DNA from 2 places in the Paenibacillus sp. FSL M7-0896 genome. Region 1 is predicted to be linked to the other one. Evidence: riboswitches for the same ligand, from Rfam matches in the RefSeq annotation. Region 1 holds a riboswitch; the other holds the start of a gene.
What was found. Region 1 has a riboswitch for cyclic di-GMP ahead of MKY12_RS30100 (flagellar assembly protein A). Riboswitches for the same ligand answer to the same signal wherever they lie in the genome.
Positions count from the first base shown of each region.

Region 2: it holds a riboswitch for cyclic di-GMP, as region 1 does, so the genes downstream of both, MKY12_RS19485 (thiamine pyrophosphate-binding protein) here and MKY12_RS30100 (flagellar assembly protein A) in region 1, are expected to answer to the same signal.

Region 1 covers NZ_CP150250.1:6,952,522-6,960,570, reverse strand. Annotated here, with positions in the region: gene hcp (hydroxylamine reductase) at 1-893, shown strand, start outside; gene MKY12_RS30105 (aldo/keto reductase) at 991-1,965, opposite strand; gene MKY12_RS30100 (flagellar assembly protein A) at 1,996-3,645, opposite strand; cyclic di-GMP riboswitch class I at 3,723-3,815, opposite strand; gene MKY12_RS30095 (isochorismatase family cysteine hydrolase) at 4,320-5,003, shown strand; gene MKY12_RS30090 (ABC transporter substrate-binding protein) at 5,029-6,042, shown strand; gene MKY12_RS30085 (ABC transporter ATP-binding protein) at 6,057-6,866, shown strand; gene MKY12_RS30080 (ABC transporter permease) at 6,863-7,615, shown strand; gene MKY12_RS30075 (ring-opening amidohydrolase) at 7,612-8,049, shown strand, end outside.
Region 2 covers NZ_CP150250.1:4,494,419-4,502,467, reverse strand. Annotated here, with positions in the region: gene MKY12_RS19510 (ATP-binding protein) at 1-301, shown strand, start outside; gene glpK (glycerol kinase GlpK) at 423-1,928, shown strand; gene MKY12_RS19500 (3-oxoacyl-[acyl-carrier-protein] synthase III C-terminal domain-containing protein) at 2,021-3,013, opposite strand; gene MKY12_RS19495 (hypothetical protein) at 3,153-3,503, opposite strand; gene MKY12_RS19490 (carboxymuconolactone decarboxylase family protein) at 3,655-4,035, opposite strand; gene MKY12_RS19485 (thiamine pyrophosphate-binding protein) at 4,086-5,729, opposite strand; cyclic di-GMP riboswitch class I at 5,846-5,942, opposite strand; gene MKY12_RS19480 (methyl-accepting chemotaxis protein) at 6,444-7,694, opposite strand; gene MKY12_RS19475 (YafY family protein) at 7,768-8,049, opposite strand, start outside.

The DNA of each region.
Region 1 (8,049 bases):
AGCAGACCGAGGGTACCGGAGTGGATGTGTATACGCACAGTGAGATGCTGCCGGCCCACTACTATCCGGCCTTCAAGAAGTATAGCCACTTCGTAGGCAACTACGGCAATGCATGGTGGAAGCAGAATGAGGAATTTGCCAGCTTCAATGGTCCGATTCTGATGACTACGAACTGTATTGTGCCGCCGAAGGACAGCTACAAAGACCGGCTGTACACGACAGGCAACACCGGGTATCCGGGAATTCAGCATATCGCGGCAGGCGCGGACGGAGAGAAGGATTTCTCGGCGCTGATTGAGCAGGCCAAGAGCTGCAGCGCTCCGGTGGAGATTGAGACAGGCGAGATTATCGGCGGCTTCGCGCATGCGGCTGTAATGAATGTCGCGGATCAGGTGGTTGGAGCGGTAGAGAGCGGCGCCATCAAGCAATTCTTCGTCATGGCCGGCTGCGACGGGCGGATGAAGAGCCGGAATTATTACACCGACTTCGCAGCAGAGCTGCCGAGTGATACGGTGATCCTGACCGCCGGCTGTGCCAAATACAAATATAACAAGCTGGCGCTTGGCGATATCGGCGGAATTCCCCGCGTGCTTGATGCCGGCCAGTGCAATGACTCCTATTCTCTTGTGGTTATAGCGCTTAAGCTGAAGGAAGTGTTCGGTCTTGCAGACATCAACGATCTTCCGATCTCCTATAACATTGCCTGGTATGAGCAAAAAGCGGTGATTGTACTGCTGGCGCTGCTGCATCTGGGCGTGAAGAACATTCACCTGGGTCCTACACTTCCGGCCTTCCTGTCGCCTAATGTAGCTAAGGTTCTGGTAGATACCTTCGGTATCGGCGGTATTACTACCGTACAGGAAGACATGGAGCGGTTTATTGCTGCGGTATAATACAATACAGCTTCAGCATTAGCCAAAATACACAAAAGCGAGTCTCCGTATAAGGGGGCTCGCTTTTGTATATGAATATGAACGTCACCGTCAGCGCTTACGGCAGCCGGTAGACTGCAAACGGCTCGCTGGTGCGGAAGGCGGCGCTGGCCTGGTCAAGCTGCTCAAGTATTCCCGCATCCGTTGAAGCGGAGAGACTCTGCAGATTATGTTGTACCTGCTCTACTGTAGTTGCACCGACAATCACCGTGGAGACGGCGGGCCGGTTCATCAGCCAGGCCAGGGATAGAGCTGCAGGTGAGGTGCCCAGTCCCTCCGCAATGGCCTGAACCTGCTCCCCGAGCGAGATGCGCTCCGGGGTAAGGAAGCGGCGGAAGTTCGGATCGGTCTCTGCTCTGGAGCCGGCAGGGGCTTTGCTGCTGCCAGTATATTTGCCGGTAAGAATGCCGCCCGCCAGAGGGAAGTATGGGATGATGCCCAGACCCTGATCCAGGCAGAGCGGAAGCAGCTCCGCTTCGGGCGTGCGGTCAGCCAGCGAATAGCTGCACTGGATAGAGATGTATTTCGCGAAGTGCCGGGCTTCGCTGATTCCAAGCGCCTTCATCAGCTCCCAGGCGGCATAATTGGAGGCTCCGATATAGCGCACCTTGCCTGCGGAGATCAGATCATCCAGCGTACGCAGCGTTTCCTCCAGCGGTGTGTAGGGATCGAAGGTGTGAATCTGATACAGATCCACATAGTCGGTCTTCAGCCGGCGCAGGCTGCCCTCCAGCTCCTGCATCAGATGATGGCGCGAAGAGCCGCTGCCACCGGGTCCCTCATGCTTCGGCAATCCGGCTTTGGTCGCCAGCACTGCGTTATGGCGTTTGCCTTCAAGCGCAAGGCCGATGATCCGCTCCGATTCAGATCCGGCATAGATATTGGCGGTATCGATGAAATTGATGCCCTGATCCATAGCGGTGTGCAGAATGCGGACCGAGGTCTCCTGATCTGCCCGTTTGCCGAAGGAATTGGTTCCAAGACCCAGGGCGGACACCTGCAGGCCGCTATTGCCCAGACGGTTATATCGCATGTTCTAACTTCTCCTCATCTAGTAGTAGTCTTAGCAGGAATCACGCACAAGCAGCTTGCCGCCGGACTCCAGGCGGCTGTCCTGTGACCGGGCGAGATTAATCACCGCATGCTCCTCCTGGAGCAGCTCAATCTCCTCACCCAGCTTAAGCAGCAGCCTGGAGAAGCGGCTTAGTACACTGTCAGTAATGTACCCGGTGAATTGTCCCGGATGGGCGAATACCTCAAGCATCTGCCAGAGCTGGTCCGTGCCGGAGCCGAACGCCCCGTTCATACGGCTTAGCGCAGCTTGAAGATCACGGATCAGGCTGCCCAAGTGGCTGTATTTATCCTCCAGCAGCAGCATGACTACCAGGCCGTAATTCACGGATTGCTGGCGGGATTCCACATTCTTGGCCAGCTGGCGCGCTGCCTCAAGCAGTCCGTCCGTCTCTGTCCGCAGCAGGCATGCGAGGCTGTGCAGACGATGCTGCATTACCCCGGCGTGTCCGGCGTACAGGCCGCTGCCGGTGACCTGGCCGCTAACGTAAATACTGCCGGTGGCTATAATTGTAGATTGGCGGATATCGCCATAGACGTACACATTCCCGAGGGCTTCAATTCGTACAGGTCCTTCCAGATCTCCCGGTACAATGATGTCACCTGCGAACATAACATCGCCCGCAGGATCTGTCATCTCTCTGGCCAGAAGACTGACCGGAGGGAAGTCACATATCCGGACGCTGCCGTTTCCTCCGCAGATGCGGGGTCTGCCGGTATGCCGGGCCACGATATTACCACAGGGAAGGAGCTTGGCATGATTACCGGCAGCAAAGTAGATATCCTGCGGCGGGGGAGGGGGCAGGACCCTTCCGTCTGTGTCGAGGCCGGGAATGCCTTCTTCCGGCGGCAGCTTGCGGGCGAAGACTTCGCCTGCAAAGGCAAAGGGGGCTCCCGGGAAACGGAGATACTCCAAGGGTTCCGCAGGCTTCTGACCCCGGGCTCCCTGTCCCTGAAGCATCCGGTTCCCCTCCAGTGTATGCTCAGGCAGCAGGAATTCCAGCCGGGCTTCCTTGCCGGGCAGCGGGGATCTGCCTTCAGCGATGCATACGGGAAGATATGTAGGGTTCTCCAGCTCCGCGTACAGGGCGGGAATGTTCAGGTTGCGCAGAATAAAACGGTTGTCCAGTGAGGCGATAATCTGTTCTATGGTGAGCGTGGACAGCAGCATCGCCGGATTGGGCTGGGCACGGACGACCGCTTCGAAGGCGGCGGGGCAGTTGACCAGATTCCAGGCGTACTTCTCTGCACGGTATAAAGTGAAGTGGACCTTGAGCTTGTCAGGCGATACGGTAATTTCATATTGCGGCTTCTCACAGATCTCCCAAGTGATATAATCCGCCCTGGTCACCTCGGTCGGCTCTGTAACGGTCTTCCAGTTGATCTTCAGGACAACAGGGTGGACCGCAGAAATGCGGGCGGGAGCACCTCCGGGGAGCGGGGGAGTAATGAATATCTGGTTGTCCTGCACGAGGATAATTCCATTCTTATCTCCAGTTGTCCCGTCAGAAGCTCGGCCCTCCACAGAGAATGAATCCAGGAGACCTTTACGTTCGAGCATCAGGGACTCTACGAATTCATATCGGCTTGGTTCGATATCCTGCTGCGGCATGGTTGTAACCTCACTTTTTCGTATGATCAATGGCAATTCGTACAGAAAAAGAACATCATCAAGCCTGGGAGGCTTTCCCTCCTGAACAGCTGGCTTAAGTGGTCTCTATTGGCAGCCTGGCAACCGTAAACGCAGATTCCGGCGTTCTTAGGCCCATGGCTTTGCGTCCTGCCCTTTCGGGGAGTTTGCCTTTAGAAATAGATCAATGATATACATCCTGTAGAGGTGGGAGTTATGGTCGACTGTAATCGACAAAAAGAGTCATAAATAGTTCTTACGCGTCATTAACTTCTGCAAACAAGCTTAATTCTAGTACTTAAAGAGCTATTTTTCAACTATATTATGCCTATTTATCAAAAAACTCGAAATATGCAGCTCTATTTCGACAAAAAAACTGGTTTCCCAGCGCTTACAGCTTATGGAAGAGGCAGGGGGAGGAAAGTATGAGCATTCAACTGTTGGGACACCCTGGGCTTGGTAAGAATCGGAGTGTTCTTTTTTGATAAGCGATTTTGCGAGTGTTAATGTTATGTATATGTTAACTGTGTAAATAAACACAAACATTCAGTGTATTATTTCGTAATAAAACCGAAGACATCGCAAATTCATTGTAATATAATCTAACTCATACCAAGGAAACGCGAATTAATGTTAACTAATATAACATTAATAGAGATAGCGACATCAGGAGAGGAGCATAAACCATGCAGATTGCAGCAACACCTTACATCTGGCCTTATGACGGGGCTGTGGACCCGGCGAAGACAGCGCTGATGATTATCGACATGCAGACGGATTTTTGCGGCAAGGGCGGTTACGTCGAGAGAATGGGTTATGACCTCTCATTAACAGCGAGGGCGATCCAGCCCATTCAGCGGCTGCTGGCCCGTATCCGGGACATCGAAGGCTTCACCGTGATCCATACCCGCGAGGGGCATAAGCCGGATCTGTCGGATCTGCCGGCGAACAAGCGGTGGCGCAGCCGCCAGATCGGGGCCGAGATCGGCTCCGAAGGACCGGCGGGACGAATCCTCGTGCGGGGGGAGCGCGGCTGGCAGATCATTGATGAGCTGGCGCCTGCCCACGGAGAGTACATTATAGACAAGCCGGGCAAAGGGAGCTTTTACGCAACAGACCTGGACCTGATCCTGAAGAATAAAGGAATTACCCATCTGATTCTGACCGGTATTACTACCGATGTCTGTGTACACACCACGATGCGGGAAGCCAATGACCGCGGGTACGAGTGTCTGATCCTTGCAGATTGTACAGGAGCGACGGATGAAGCGAATCACCTGGCGGCGCTGAGTATGGTTCAAATGCAGGGCGGAGTGTTCGGCAGTGTAAGTGATTCACAAGCGGTGCTGAAGGCGCTGGAGCAATACTAAATCATTCATAAACGGGGGAATAACCATGTGGAACAAGTCCAGAACAAAAGCGCTGATGCTGTTAACCTCGCTAATGCTGCTCCTGACCGCCTGCGGTAACAATACGGAAGCCGGGAAGGCTGAAGGCCAGGGAGCGGAAGGCTCGGGCGAGCTGAAAAAGGTGGTGCTCCGGCTGAAGTGGATTCACCAGGCGCAGTTTGCCGGCTTTTATACCGCAGTGGAAAAAGGCTTCTATAAAGAAGCGGGGCTGGATGTTGAGATCCGCCCGGGGGGCTCGGATTTCCCGGCTGTGCAGATGGTAGCTTCCGGCAGTGAGGAGTTCGGAGTTACCGGTGCCGACCAGATCGTCATCGCCAGAGAGAAAGGCGTCCCGGTCAAAGCGTTGTCCGCGATCTACCGCAAAACCCCGTTCGTCATGTTCACGCTCAAAGAGTCAGGGATCAAGACGATGGAGGATCTGGTCGGGCAAAAGGTGGGCATTAAGCTGGGCGGCAACGAAGAGCTGACCTTCCGGGCCATGGAGAAAAGCGCGGGTATCGACCCTTCGCAAATCGAAGAGATGCCGGTCAAATATGATCTGAGTCCGCTGTTAACCGGTCAGGTCAAGGCCTGGCCCGGATATGTCATTAATGAAGTGCTGGCTGTAGAGGAGCAGGGCAAGGAAGTGAATATTATCGACCCGAACGACTATGGCATCAATTTCTATGCTGATACCTTGTTCACTACGGAGTCTATCATCAAGAAGGACCCGGAGATGGTCGCAAGCTTCGTGCAGGCGTCTATGCAGGGCTGGGATTATGCAGTAAAGCATCCGGAGGAAGCGGCGGAATTCGGTCTGAAGTATGGCGAGAAGCTGGATCTGAAGCATGAGGTCAATATGATGAAGGCCAGCATTCCGCTGCTGGATCCGGAGAAGCTCCCGCTGGGCTCAATGGACGAGGCATCTTGGGAGACATTGCAGAAGAATCTGGTCGAGCTGGGATTTGTGAAAAAGGAACAGGACATCGGCGGATTGTTCACCAACGAGTTTTTGAAATAAGGAGGGACCCGATAATGACAACAGCGATCAAAGAACAGCTGGATGCTGCCGCCGCGCGGCATCCCGGTACCCGGGAAACCATGCTCTCCCTGCGCAATTGCTCTCTTTCTTTCGGCAACGTGCCTGTGCTGGATCAGGTCAGCCTTGATGTATACCGCAATGAGTTCATTTCGATTCTTGGACCAAGCGGCTGCGGGAAATCCACAACACTCCGGTTGATGCTGCGGCTGTTAAGCCCGGAGGCCGGTGGAGAGGTGGCGTATGCTTCACCTGATCTGTCCCTGGGCATGGTCTTCCAGAAGCCGGTCCTGATGCCGTGGCTCAGCGCGCTGCAGAATGTCATGCTGCCGCTGGAGCTGGGCGAGAAGAAGAAGTTCAGCAAAGCCGAGGCACGTGAAAAAGCAGAAAGTGCCCTGAGCCTGGTCGGCCTCCAGGATTATCTGAACCACTTCCCGCATCAGCTCAGCGGCGGGATGCAGCAGCGGGCAGCGATTGCCCGAGCTCTGGCGGCTGATCCGACGGTGCTGCTGATGGATGAGCCGTTCGGCGCACTGGATGAGCTGACGCGTGAGAAGCTGAATTTCGAGCTGCTGCGGCTATGGGAGAGCCCGGAGACCAGTCTAAGCAGCATTGTGATGGTCACCCATTCGATCCATGAATCCGCGCTGCTGTCGGACCGGGTCGTGATGATGTCTCCCCGGCCTGCCGGTGTGACGGATATCATTCCGGTGACGCTGCCCTCCCCGCGTGAGGCGGGCATGGAGGAGCTGCCGGAATTTCACCGGATTGTCAAGGAACTGAGAAAGCGGGTGAAGCATCTATGACGGTCAAAATCAAAGACACCCTGTACCCGGTCACGTTTGCGCTCGGCTTCCTGCTGCTGTGGGAGTTGGCTGTACGTCTCCTGTCGGTTCCGATGTATCTTCTACCTGCGCCTACGCAGGTAGTCTCGGCTATCAATGGCTCGCTGTGGTCGCATACGCTGGTTACGCTGGGCGAAGCGCTGACCGGGTTCATTCTCGCCAATATCCTCGGCCTGGCTACCGCAGTGATTTTTGTTCATTCCAAGCCGATTGAGAAAGGGATGTTCCCGCTGGCCATCGCCCTTAAGACTACGCCGCTGGTGGCGCTGGCCCCGCTGCTGGTCGTCTGGCTGGGGACCGGGTATACCTCGAAGGTAATCGCTTCGATGCTGATCTGTTTTTTCCCGATTCTGGTGAACAGTGTCAAGGGGCTTAAGGCCATTGAATACGAAGCCTGGGAGCTGTTCTCCACCTACAAAGGGACGAAAAGCGAAATCTTTTGGAAGCTGCGCCTGCCGACGAGTCTGCCTTATATCTTCTCTGCCCTCAAAATCTCCACCTCGCTCGCGATAGTCGGTGCCATAGTCGGCGAATTTGTCGGAGCGAATAAGGGACTCGGTTATGTAGTGCTTGTCTCTTCCTATCATATGGATACGCCGGTGATGTTCTCGGCCATTATTGCTTCGGCGCTGTGCGGCCTGCTGCTGTTCTGGTGTATCGGGCTGCTGGAGAAACGGGTTATTTTCTGGACAAGGAGCGATGATCTATGATGAACTGCTCGGTCATTCGAATCCCGGCAGGCGCGCCGCATGATATGTCGGGATTAAGCGCAGCGGTGGAAGCAGGCCTGTTCCGGCCGGAGGAAGTGGTCGCGGTGCTGGGGAAGACGGAGGGAAACGGCTGTGTGAATGATTTTACACGGGGTTATGCTGTGATGGCCTTGAAAGGATTCTTTGCTGAAGCGGCAAAAGGAGGAGCTGCCGACATCTCTTATGTGATGTCCGGCGGTACGGAAGGGGTACTCAGTCCGCACTTCACGGTTATCAGCCGCAGCGGGCAGAAGGAGCCGGGTATGGTCACTGATGGCCTGAAGTCACTCGCCATTGGAGTCGCCAGAACCCGGAGCTTCCGGCCGGAGGAACTGGGACGGCTCCCTCAGGTGGACGCCGTGGCGGATGCCGTGGCCCGTGCGGTCATGGATGCG
Region 2 (8,049 bases), 2.5 Mb from region 1:
CACTCCGGCGGACCGGAGAATCTCTATTCTGGCAGGCACAGTAGTGCTGGAGGGCAGGAGTCTGGTGGAGATCGCGATCAGAGACCAGGGGGCAGGCATTAACCCCGAGGATCTGCCGTTTATCTTCGAACGCTTCTACAAAGCGGATAAAGCCCGCTTGCGCGGGGAGACGGGCGGTACCGGGCTTGGTCTTGCTATTGTGAAGAATATCGTCGAATCGCATCACGGCAGCATTTATGCCTCCAGCAAGCTGGGAGAAGGCACCACATTTACCCTGCGGCTTCCTGTCGAAAAACAGTAAACCAAGACCATGCATGACAGCGCCTCTGAGAGCAGAGGTGCTTTTTGTTGAAATCACCACATTAATATTGTTCATCGTGAAACATATATTTCAAGCTAAGGCTTGCAGGAGGCTGGGCATTATGATCTTATCCTTGGACCAAGGTACTACCAGCTCACGGGCAATTCTCTTTGATACAGAGGCGGAAGTGATCTCGCAGGGGCAATATGAGATCCGGCAATCCTTTCCCCGCCCGGGCTGGGTGGAGCATGACCCGGAGCAGATCTGGGAGAGCCAGCTTGCCGCAGCCAGAGATGCCATTGCAGCAAGCTCTGTACCGGCTGATCACATCACGGCTATCGGCATTACCAACCAGCGGGAGACTGCACTTATCTGGGATAAAATTACAGGTGAACCGATCTATCCGGCAATTGTCTGGCAGGACCGGCGGACAGCAGACCAATGTGAGGAGCTGAAGTCACGCGGGATGGCCGGAGTCATTGCGGACAAGACGGGGCTTGTCATCGATGCGTATTTCTCGGCGACCAAGCTGGCATGGATTCTGGATCATGTACCGGGAGCAAGAGAGCGTGCAGGCAAGGGAGAGCTCCTGGCGGGAACGATAGACACCTGGCTGATCTGGAAGCTGACCGGGGGTGCGGTACACGCTACAGACGTTACTAATGCTTCAAGAACGATGATGTATAACCTGCATGAGCGCCAGTGGGATGAAGAGCTGATGGACACGCTGCGTATTCCGTCGTCGATTTTGCCGGAGGTGAGGATGTCGGGCGGTGATTTCGGTGTCTGTGATCAGCAGTGGTTCGGTCTGGAGATTCCTATCCGGTCGGTGCTGGGGGACCAGCAGGCAGCGCTCTTTGGTCATACCTGTCTGGAGGCAGGCAGTGCCAAGAACACCTATGGGACAGGCTGCTTCATCCTTATGAATACAGGCACTGAAGCTGTGGCATCCAGTCATGGCCTATTGACCACGGTAGCCTGGGGCATGGGCGATGAGCTCTATTATGCACTGGAAGGCAGTGTCTTCGTGGCTGGAGCGGCTGTGCAGTGGCTGCAGGAGGGGCTGGGGCTAATTGTCGCGCCCGCCGACTCGGAAGAGAAGGCCAGCGAGGTGGACGAGAGTGAGGGGGTTGTGGTAGTGCCAGCCTTTACCGGCCTGGGTGCGCCTTACTGGGATATGTATGCGCGGGGCGCCATATTCGGCTTGACGCGTGGCACCACCTCCGCACATCTGGTACGGGCGACGCTGGAATCACTGGCCTTCCAGTCCCGCGATGTCATCGACGCGATGCAGAAGGATGCCGGCATGCCGCTCACCGGCCTGAGGGTAGACGGCGGTGCGGTGCGCAACAATCTGCTGATGCAGTTCCAGGCCGATATTCTGGGCAGCGAAGTGACACGTACAACCTACGCGGAGACTACAGCACTTGGCGCTGCGCTGCTAGCCGGACTAACCTCCGGGGTATGGACCCGTGAGCAGCTGGAGAGCTTCAATACGGCCGAGAAGGTTTTCTCGCCGCAGATGGAGCCGGAGGAGCGGGAACGCAGATACGGTGCCTGGCAGGATGCTGTATCGCGCACGATGGGCTGGGAGAAGCATGAGGGCAAGCACGAAGGCAGACTTTAGAGCGGAGTAGAGGCATTAAGAACAGAAACGGCCCGCAGGCAGAAACTCTGCTGCGGGCCGTTTTTTACTCTGGAACAGAATGAACAGTAAGATTAGTACTCCATTACAAATGCGACATTCTGCCATCCGGCGCCCACGGTCCAGAACAGAACTTTGTCTCCGCGTTCCAGCTGCCCGGTAGTGACGGCTCTGTGAAGGGCAATGAACGGGCTGCTGGTCGAGGTATAGCCGAACTCATCGCCTATGTAGACTGCGGCCTCAGGGTTAATACCGGTTTTGCCGGAGACGGCCTGGATGTTCGGAAGAGACAGCTGTGAGAAGCAGGCAGCCTTGACCGATTCAGGGGCAATCCCGTTGTTGCTCAGCAGAGTGTTGATTGATTCGGAAGCGGCATCCACACAGATGGAATCATCGAATGGAATGAACTTCACATTGAACTCTCCTGCAGCAACACCGGTGCGTCCGAGCTTAGCCAGGCCTTCTGCCGGGAACAGAGAGTTGCCGTACACACAGGTGTCTGTCTGATAGATAGAGTCAATGAAACCGACCGAATGCTCATCGCGCTCCAGAATGACAGCGGCAGCGGCATCACCGAAGTTCGCGTAATATACCGGATCATTTTTGTCCGCATGAGGTGCCACGTAATCGGAGCCGATGACCAGGGCGCGGCGGATTCTCGGGTTCGCCATCATCTGGCGGCTGACCTGCTCAACCGAGGCGGTCATTCCGGCACAGTTGGCATTGCTGTCAATACAGATGGTATGCGAAGCCCCGTTAATCAGTCGGTGAATCATCAATGAGTTCGTAGGAAATATATATTCAGGGGTCTGGCTTGCATAAGCGATCAGGTCAATGTCAGGGCCGGTAAGACCGGTTTTCTCCAGAACATTACTTGCGGCTTCAAAAGCCATTGTCAGGGAATTCTCATCCGGGCTGTCGATGCTGTAGCGGTTTTCACGGCCCAGAGTAGCCAGCAGTCCACGGATATCAATACCTTTGTCATCAAAATGCTGAATGAAGAAGTCATTGCCGATTCTTTTGTCTGGATGGTAGATATCAATGTCCTTAATGCGAATCCCCGCCATAGTACAGACCTCCTAAAGTTTTGTTAGCTATACTTCTCACAAATCTGCTTCTTACAAAACTCTCTTCCAGCATTAGCAGCCGGTTTAATGAATGAACATGTGCGTTTCAAGCGGCTGATTTAGGTTTAAATTGTATTTATTAAGCTTGTACGGTTGAAGTGATCTCCAGATTCTCAAGTCCTGCTTTGCGGCCCAGGCGTGCCAGCTGCATTTTGAGGATCGGGTTATTTTCCAGGGTAAGACTCACTTTCTGGAAGCCGTCAGCCTTGAACATGATGAAGCAGCCTTCAAGCAGCGGTACAACATCAGGAGCGGTTACATTCAGCTTGCGGCAGTCGATCTCTAGTGCATATTCAGCAGGGCTGATCGGGTTAATAGTCTGCTGGTAAGCCTGTATAGATTTGAGCCCGTCCTCGTTAGAGAAGGTTCCCTCCAGCTCAATATTGATTACTTTCTTCGCAGTATCTGTCTTCAAAATAAATTGTCCCATGTTGATCTCTCCCTAAGTGTAATTTCCAATACCTCCAAAACGTTATTCCTGCGACTCTATTCGACAAAACCGCAATTCGATTTGGGATATTTTGCCTTCATTATAACCAGATCATACTGAAACGTGCAATCAAAAGTCGAAATTTGTAGATTTATGAAGATTTTTCTTTGATCTCCTCCAGGGTATCCAGCAGCACATTAAAGGCCGAAATCACCCGGGGGGCACCGACGCAAGGGGTCAGATGCAGCAGCACGCCCTTGATCTGCTCGACGGTCATGCCAACGCGGAGCGCCATTACATAATGAACCCCCAGCTGTTCATATTGTCCCATCGTAATCAGCGACGAGATCACCGCGATCTCCTTCCAGTCAGAGCCAATCGTGGTCCGCTGAAAAATATCGCCATAGGCATTGCCCATGATATATTCGGCTAATTCCGGAAAATGCTCTTTGATCGGAGCCAGGGCCTTGGCCCCATAATCTCCTGAGAGATCAGTGAAATGATCGAGTCCGCTGTTCATGTTCTTGTTCACGATATGTCCTCCTGATAGTAGGTTAGAAAAGGTGTGCGGATACGGCTTCCTTACGTAAGATCCAGAGTGCGGTGGGCCGTAGGAGGCATTTCATCACGGTCAGTCAGCAGCTCAATGACAACAGCCTTGTTAAGTGCCACAGCTTCGCGGATTGCGGCAGCGAACTCCTCCTGCGTCTCACAGCGGAAGCCGGCTGCACCCAGCGATTCGGCGAATTTCACGGCATCCATCGGAACCTCGAAGATCGTACCGTCAATCCGGCCGGTCGTTTTCTCCATACCCTTAAGCGCCATATCCAGCTGCTTATTGTTCACCACAATGAAAATCACCGGAATGTCCTTGCAAACGGCTGTGTTTATTTCAGTTCCGAGCATCATAAAACAGCCGTCACCGGTAATGCAGAAGACAGTCTCTCCGGGAGAAGCCGTCTTGGCACCGATCGCCATGCCAATTGAATTGCCCATGCAAGCAAAGTAGGCATCGAATATGAAGCTGCCGGGCCTGCGGACATTGAACCATTTCACAGCATTGAACCCGTGGCTGCCGTCATCTACAAACACGCTGCTGTTGTAAGGAATCAGGTCGCTCATCGTGCTCATTACCGAAGCCAGAGAGAGCCCCGCCAGCACGGGCAACTCGTCATTGTAAGCATTGGAGATTGTGATTTCATGCTTGGTGACCGTAGAGGGGTCCAGCTTCTGAAGATACAGTGCCAGGTTGTCCCTTAAGTCCCCGCCGACAGCGATGGTGGATGAGGACAGTATTTTGCCGACAAAGGTTGGATCTACATCGAACTGGATCAGCTGCGGCGGATGATTCTCCGGCTTCAGGTTGCAGATGGTCATGTCGCTCAGGCGGGAGCCCAGAACAATGAACAGGTCGCTGTTGTTCAGCAATTCATCGCCGTGCGAGGAGCCGCCAACGCCGACAGGACCGTGGTAGAGCGGGTGATCATAAGCTATTGCACCTTTGCCGCCTGGAGAGGTGACTACAGGAATGTTGAAGGTTTCGGCCAGCTGAACCAGTTCCTGATGGGCACCTGAGCGGTTGACGCCTTTACCGGCAATGATCAGGGGCCTAGCGGATTGATTAATCGCCGAGATGACCCGGTCATAGTTCTGATAACTGACTAGTCCCTCGCGTTCCGGCAGAACAATCCGGCATTCCGCGAGCCGCTCTGTCTGCACATCAAACGGAATGCAGAGATGGACCGGACCTTTTTGGTCACCCAGGGCGATGGATAGGGCATGGTTGAAAATCGTGCTGAAGTGATCGCCGCGTTCAACGAGCTTGCTGAAGAGGGTGGCCGGCCGGAACATATCCGCCAAATCAGCCAGGTAGGAAGTGGAATCCTGACATTGGGGAATGCCCAGCTCCTTGATGGACTGATGTCCGGTGATGAAGAGGACGGGAAGATTATTGGCCTTGGCATGCGCTGCTGCGGTGAGCAGATTCGTTCCCCCAGGACCGGAGGTGCCGAAGGCTACCCCGAGACTGCCGGTCTTCAGAGCATAACCGCCGGCGGCGAAGCCGGAGCTGGATTCGTGCCGGCCGGGGATGAACTCTATACCGTAGTCAACCATTTTCAAAGCGATGGGGCAAATAGACTTGCCTATGATTCCAAAAGAATGAGTGACTCCCAGATTGTGTAATGCTTCCGCCATATAATCTGCAACTGTCTTCAGAACATCCACCCCGCAAGTTGTTATTTGTATACGTCAGCAATAGAAAACCTGTACTCACCATTGGAGCACAGGTCTGTTGCACGAATCACCATAATCAAACGCGAAACCTAAGGCGTTCACAGTTTTTCAGCAACCTGGCTGTCATGATCCCACTTCAGAAATGAGACTGTAGATCCATGGCTTTGCGTCATTCCCTTTCGGTGAATTTTGCCGGTATGCGGTTATAAATGAATTTGTGGAGAATTTTCCTTTACAATATATTCCTTGCTCCGCTTTTGTCAATAACCCCTGTGAGAAGAAACTCGGAATTTGACGAATATTCAGGAGTGGAAATGGCTAAATATTTGGATTTTCAAACTTTTGAAAATGGTTGTCCCTGGAAGACTAAAGTCTTAAAATGCAAATGGCCGTTTAGGTTGATTAATGTGGGAAGTGAGCACAAAGCCTCATTACATTCCTGATTTACTGCAAAACATTAAGAATTCACTAGATATACAGCATTACAAATTTCGGTGATAGGACTTAAGTAATAGTGATGTAAGATGTTAGCTTATAGACAAGCTATGACAATAGAACGACTATAGTAAAGAAGTGCAAAGCACGGTTTTTACCCTTATGCACAATTTCAACAATTTGTGAATATTACATAACAATCTTTGTTTTGCCCAAAAAAAGAGACACCTCCCGCAGAAAATTCCGCAGGCGTGTCTCTTTGTGCTGAGGTTAAAATTTGAAAATATGAATCGTTTTTTGCAGGTTGAAGACCGCGGAGGTCATCTTCTCTGTCTCCTCAGCTACGGATTGAAGAGCATGAATCTGTTCGTTCATCGCTGCGGATACCTCTTCCGTCCCTGCGGCGGTCTCCTGGGTGATGGCTGAGATATTCTCGATCGCCCCGGAGATCTTGAGCGCGCTCTCCAGCATAAGGTCACTCTCTGCGGAAAAGGAGGCAATCTGCTCGGTTATGTATTGGACACTATGCACAATTTGAGCAAAAATGTTGGCTGTCTCCGTAATCATCTCATTCTGCACCTGGACTACCTCTTCATTGATGGCGATGTTATCGATAGCCTGCTTGATATCCGCTTCGATGCTGCGTACCAGACCGAACACCTCTTTGGTTGAAGCGGTGGATTCCTCGGCCAGCTTGCGGACCTCCTGGGCAACAACGGCGAACCCGCGGCCATGTTCGCCTGCACGGGCGGCTTCAATAGAAGCATTGAGCGACAGCAGATTGGTCTGTTCAGCAATTTCGGTAATTGTCTTGGTAATCATCGTAATGCCTCGTGCGTTATGCGATAGGGCTTCGATAGTATCCGCCACCTTCTGGGTAGCCTGGATGTTCTTGCGCATGCCTTCGGCTTGGGTATCCACCGATTGCCGTCCCTGTTCTACCAATTCCAGCGTATGTACAGACCTTTTATTCATTTCCTTGGTGGAATTCGTATAATTGGAGACTTTGATTTCGATATCCTTGATCGATTCGGTCATATCAGCGATATCCACCGAGATTTCGTTAGCACCGAGGGCCAGTTCATTGGAGGAGGAAGCCACCTGCGCCATGACAAACTTCAGGTTCTGATTCTTGTCTTCAATCCCGCGGCTGGCGTCCATAACCTGACGGGTAATCTGTGAGGCATCGGTGAGGATTTTTTTGAGCTTGTCAATCATGGTATTGAAGGAGCGGCTGATGTCGCCCATGGAGCCATTCTCATCGGCACGGCTGGTGAAGTCGCCTTTGGCAATCGTGTGCGTCACATTGGAGATATCCTCAAATGAAGATGTAAGCGTTCTCTCAATGAAGCGCGCAAGCGGGTAAGTCAGCGCTGCCAGGACGGCGACAAGAATAATGCCGATGAGCAGCCTGTCCATGAGGATTAGCGTGATTAAGACAGGGACAGCGAATAAAGCGGCAACCAGGTAACATCCGGTGACGATTTTTTGTTTCAACGGCAGCTTGTTCATCCAGTCCATAATGTAAAGTCCCCCTATAAATAATAATGTGTATTGTAATATTATAGGGGATACTAGTGCATTTGGTCTATTATTAAAAATCGTATAATGCTGCCGCTTCACGCAGAGCCGCAGCAACAGTATCCGCAAGCTCAGGCGGTGCCGTCACCTTGATACCCTGACCCAGGGACAGGATGATCCGGCACGCAGACTCCGGCGTGTTGAACTCAGCCTCGGCCCTGATCCAGCCCGGGGCCTCAGCAGGCTCCTGGTGCAACAGGGCGACGTATCGCTCCTTCTGCAGCTCCTTCATCGTTTGCTCTCTTACAAGAAGGCTGGAGGGGTACCTGGGCAAGGCAGACTTGAATGCGGCGGT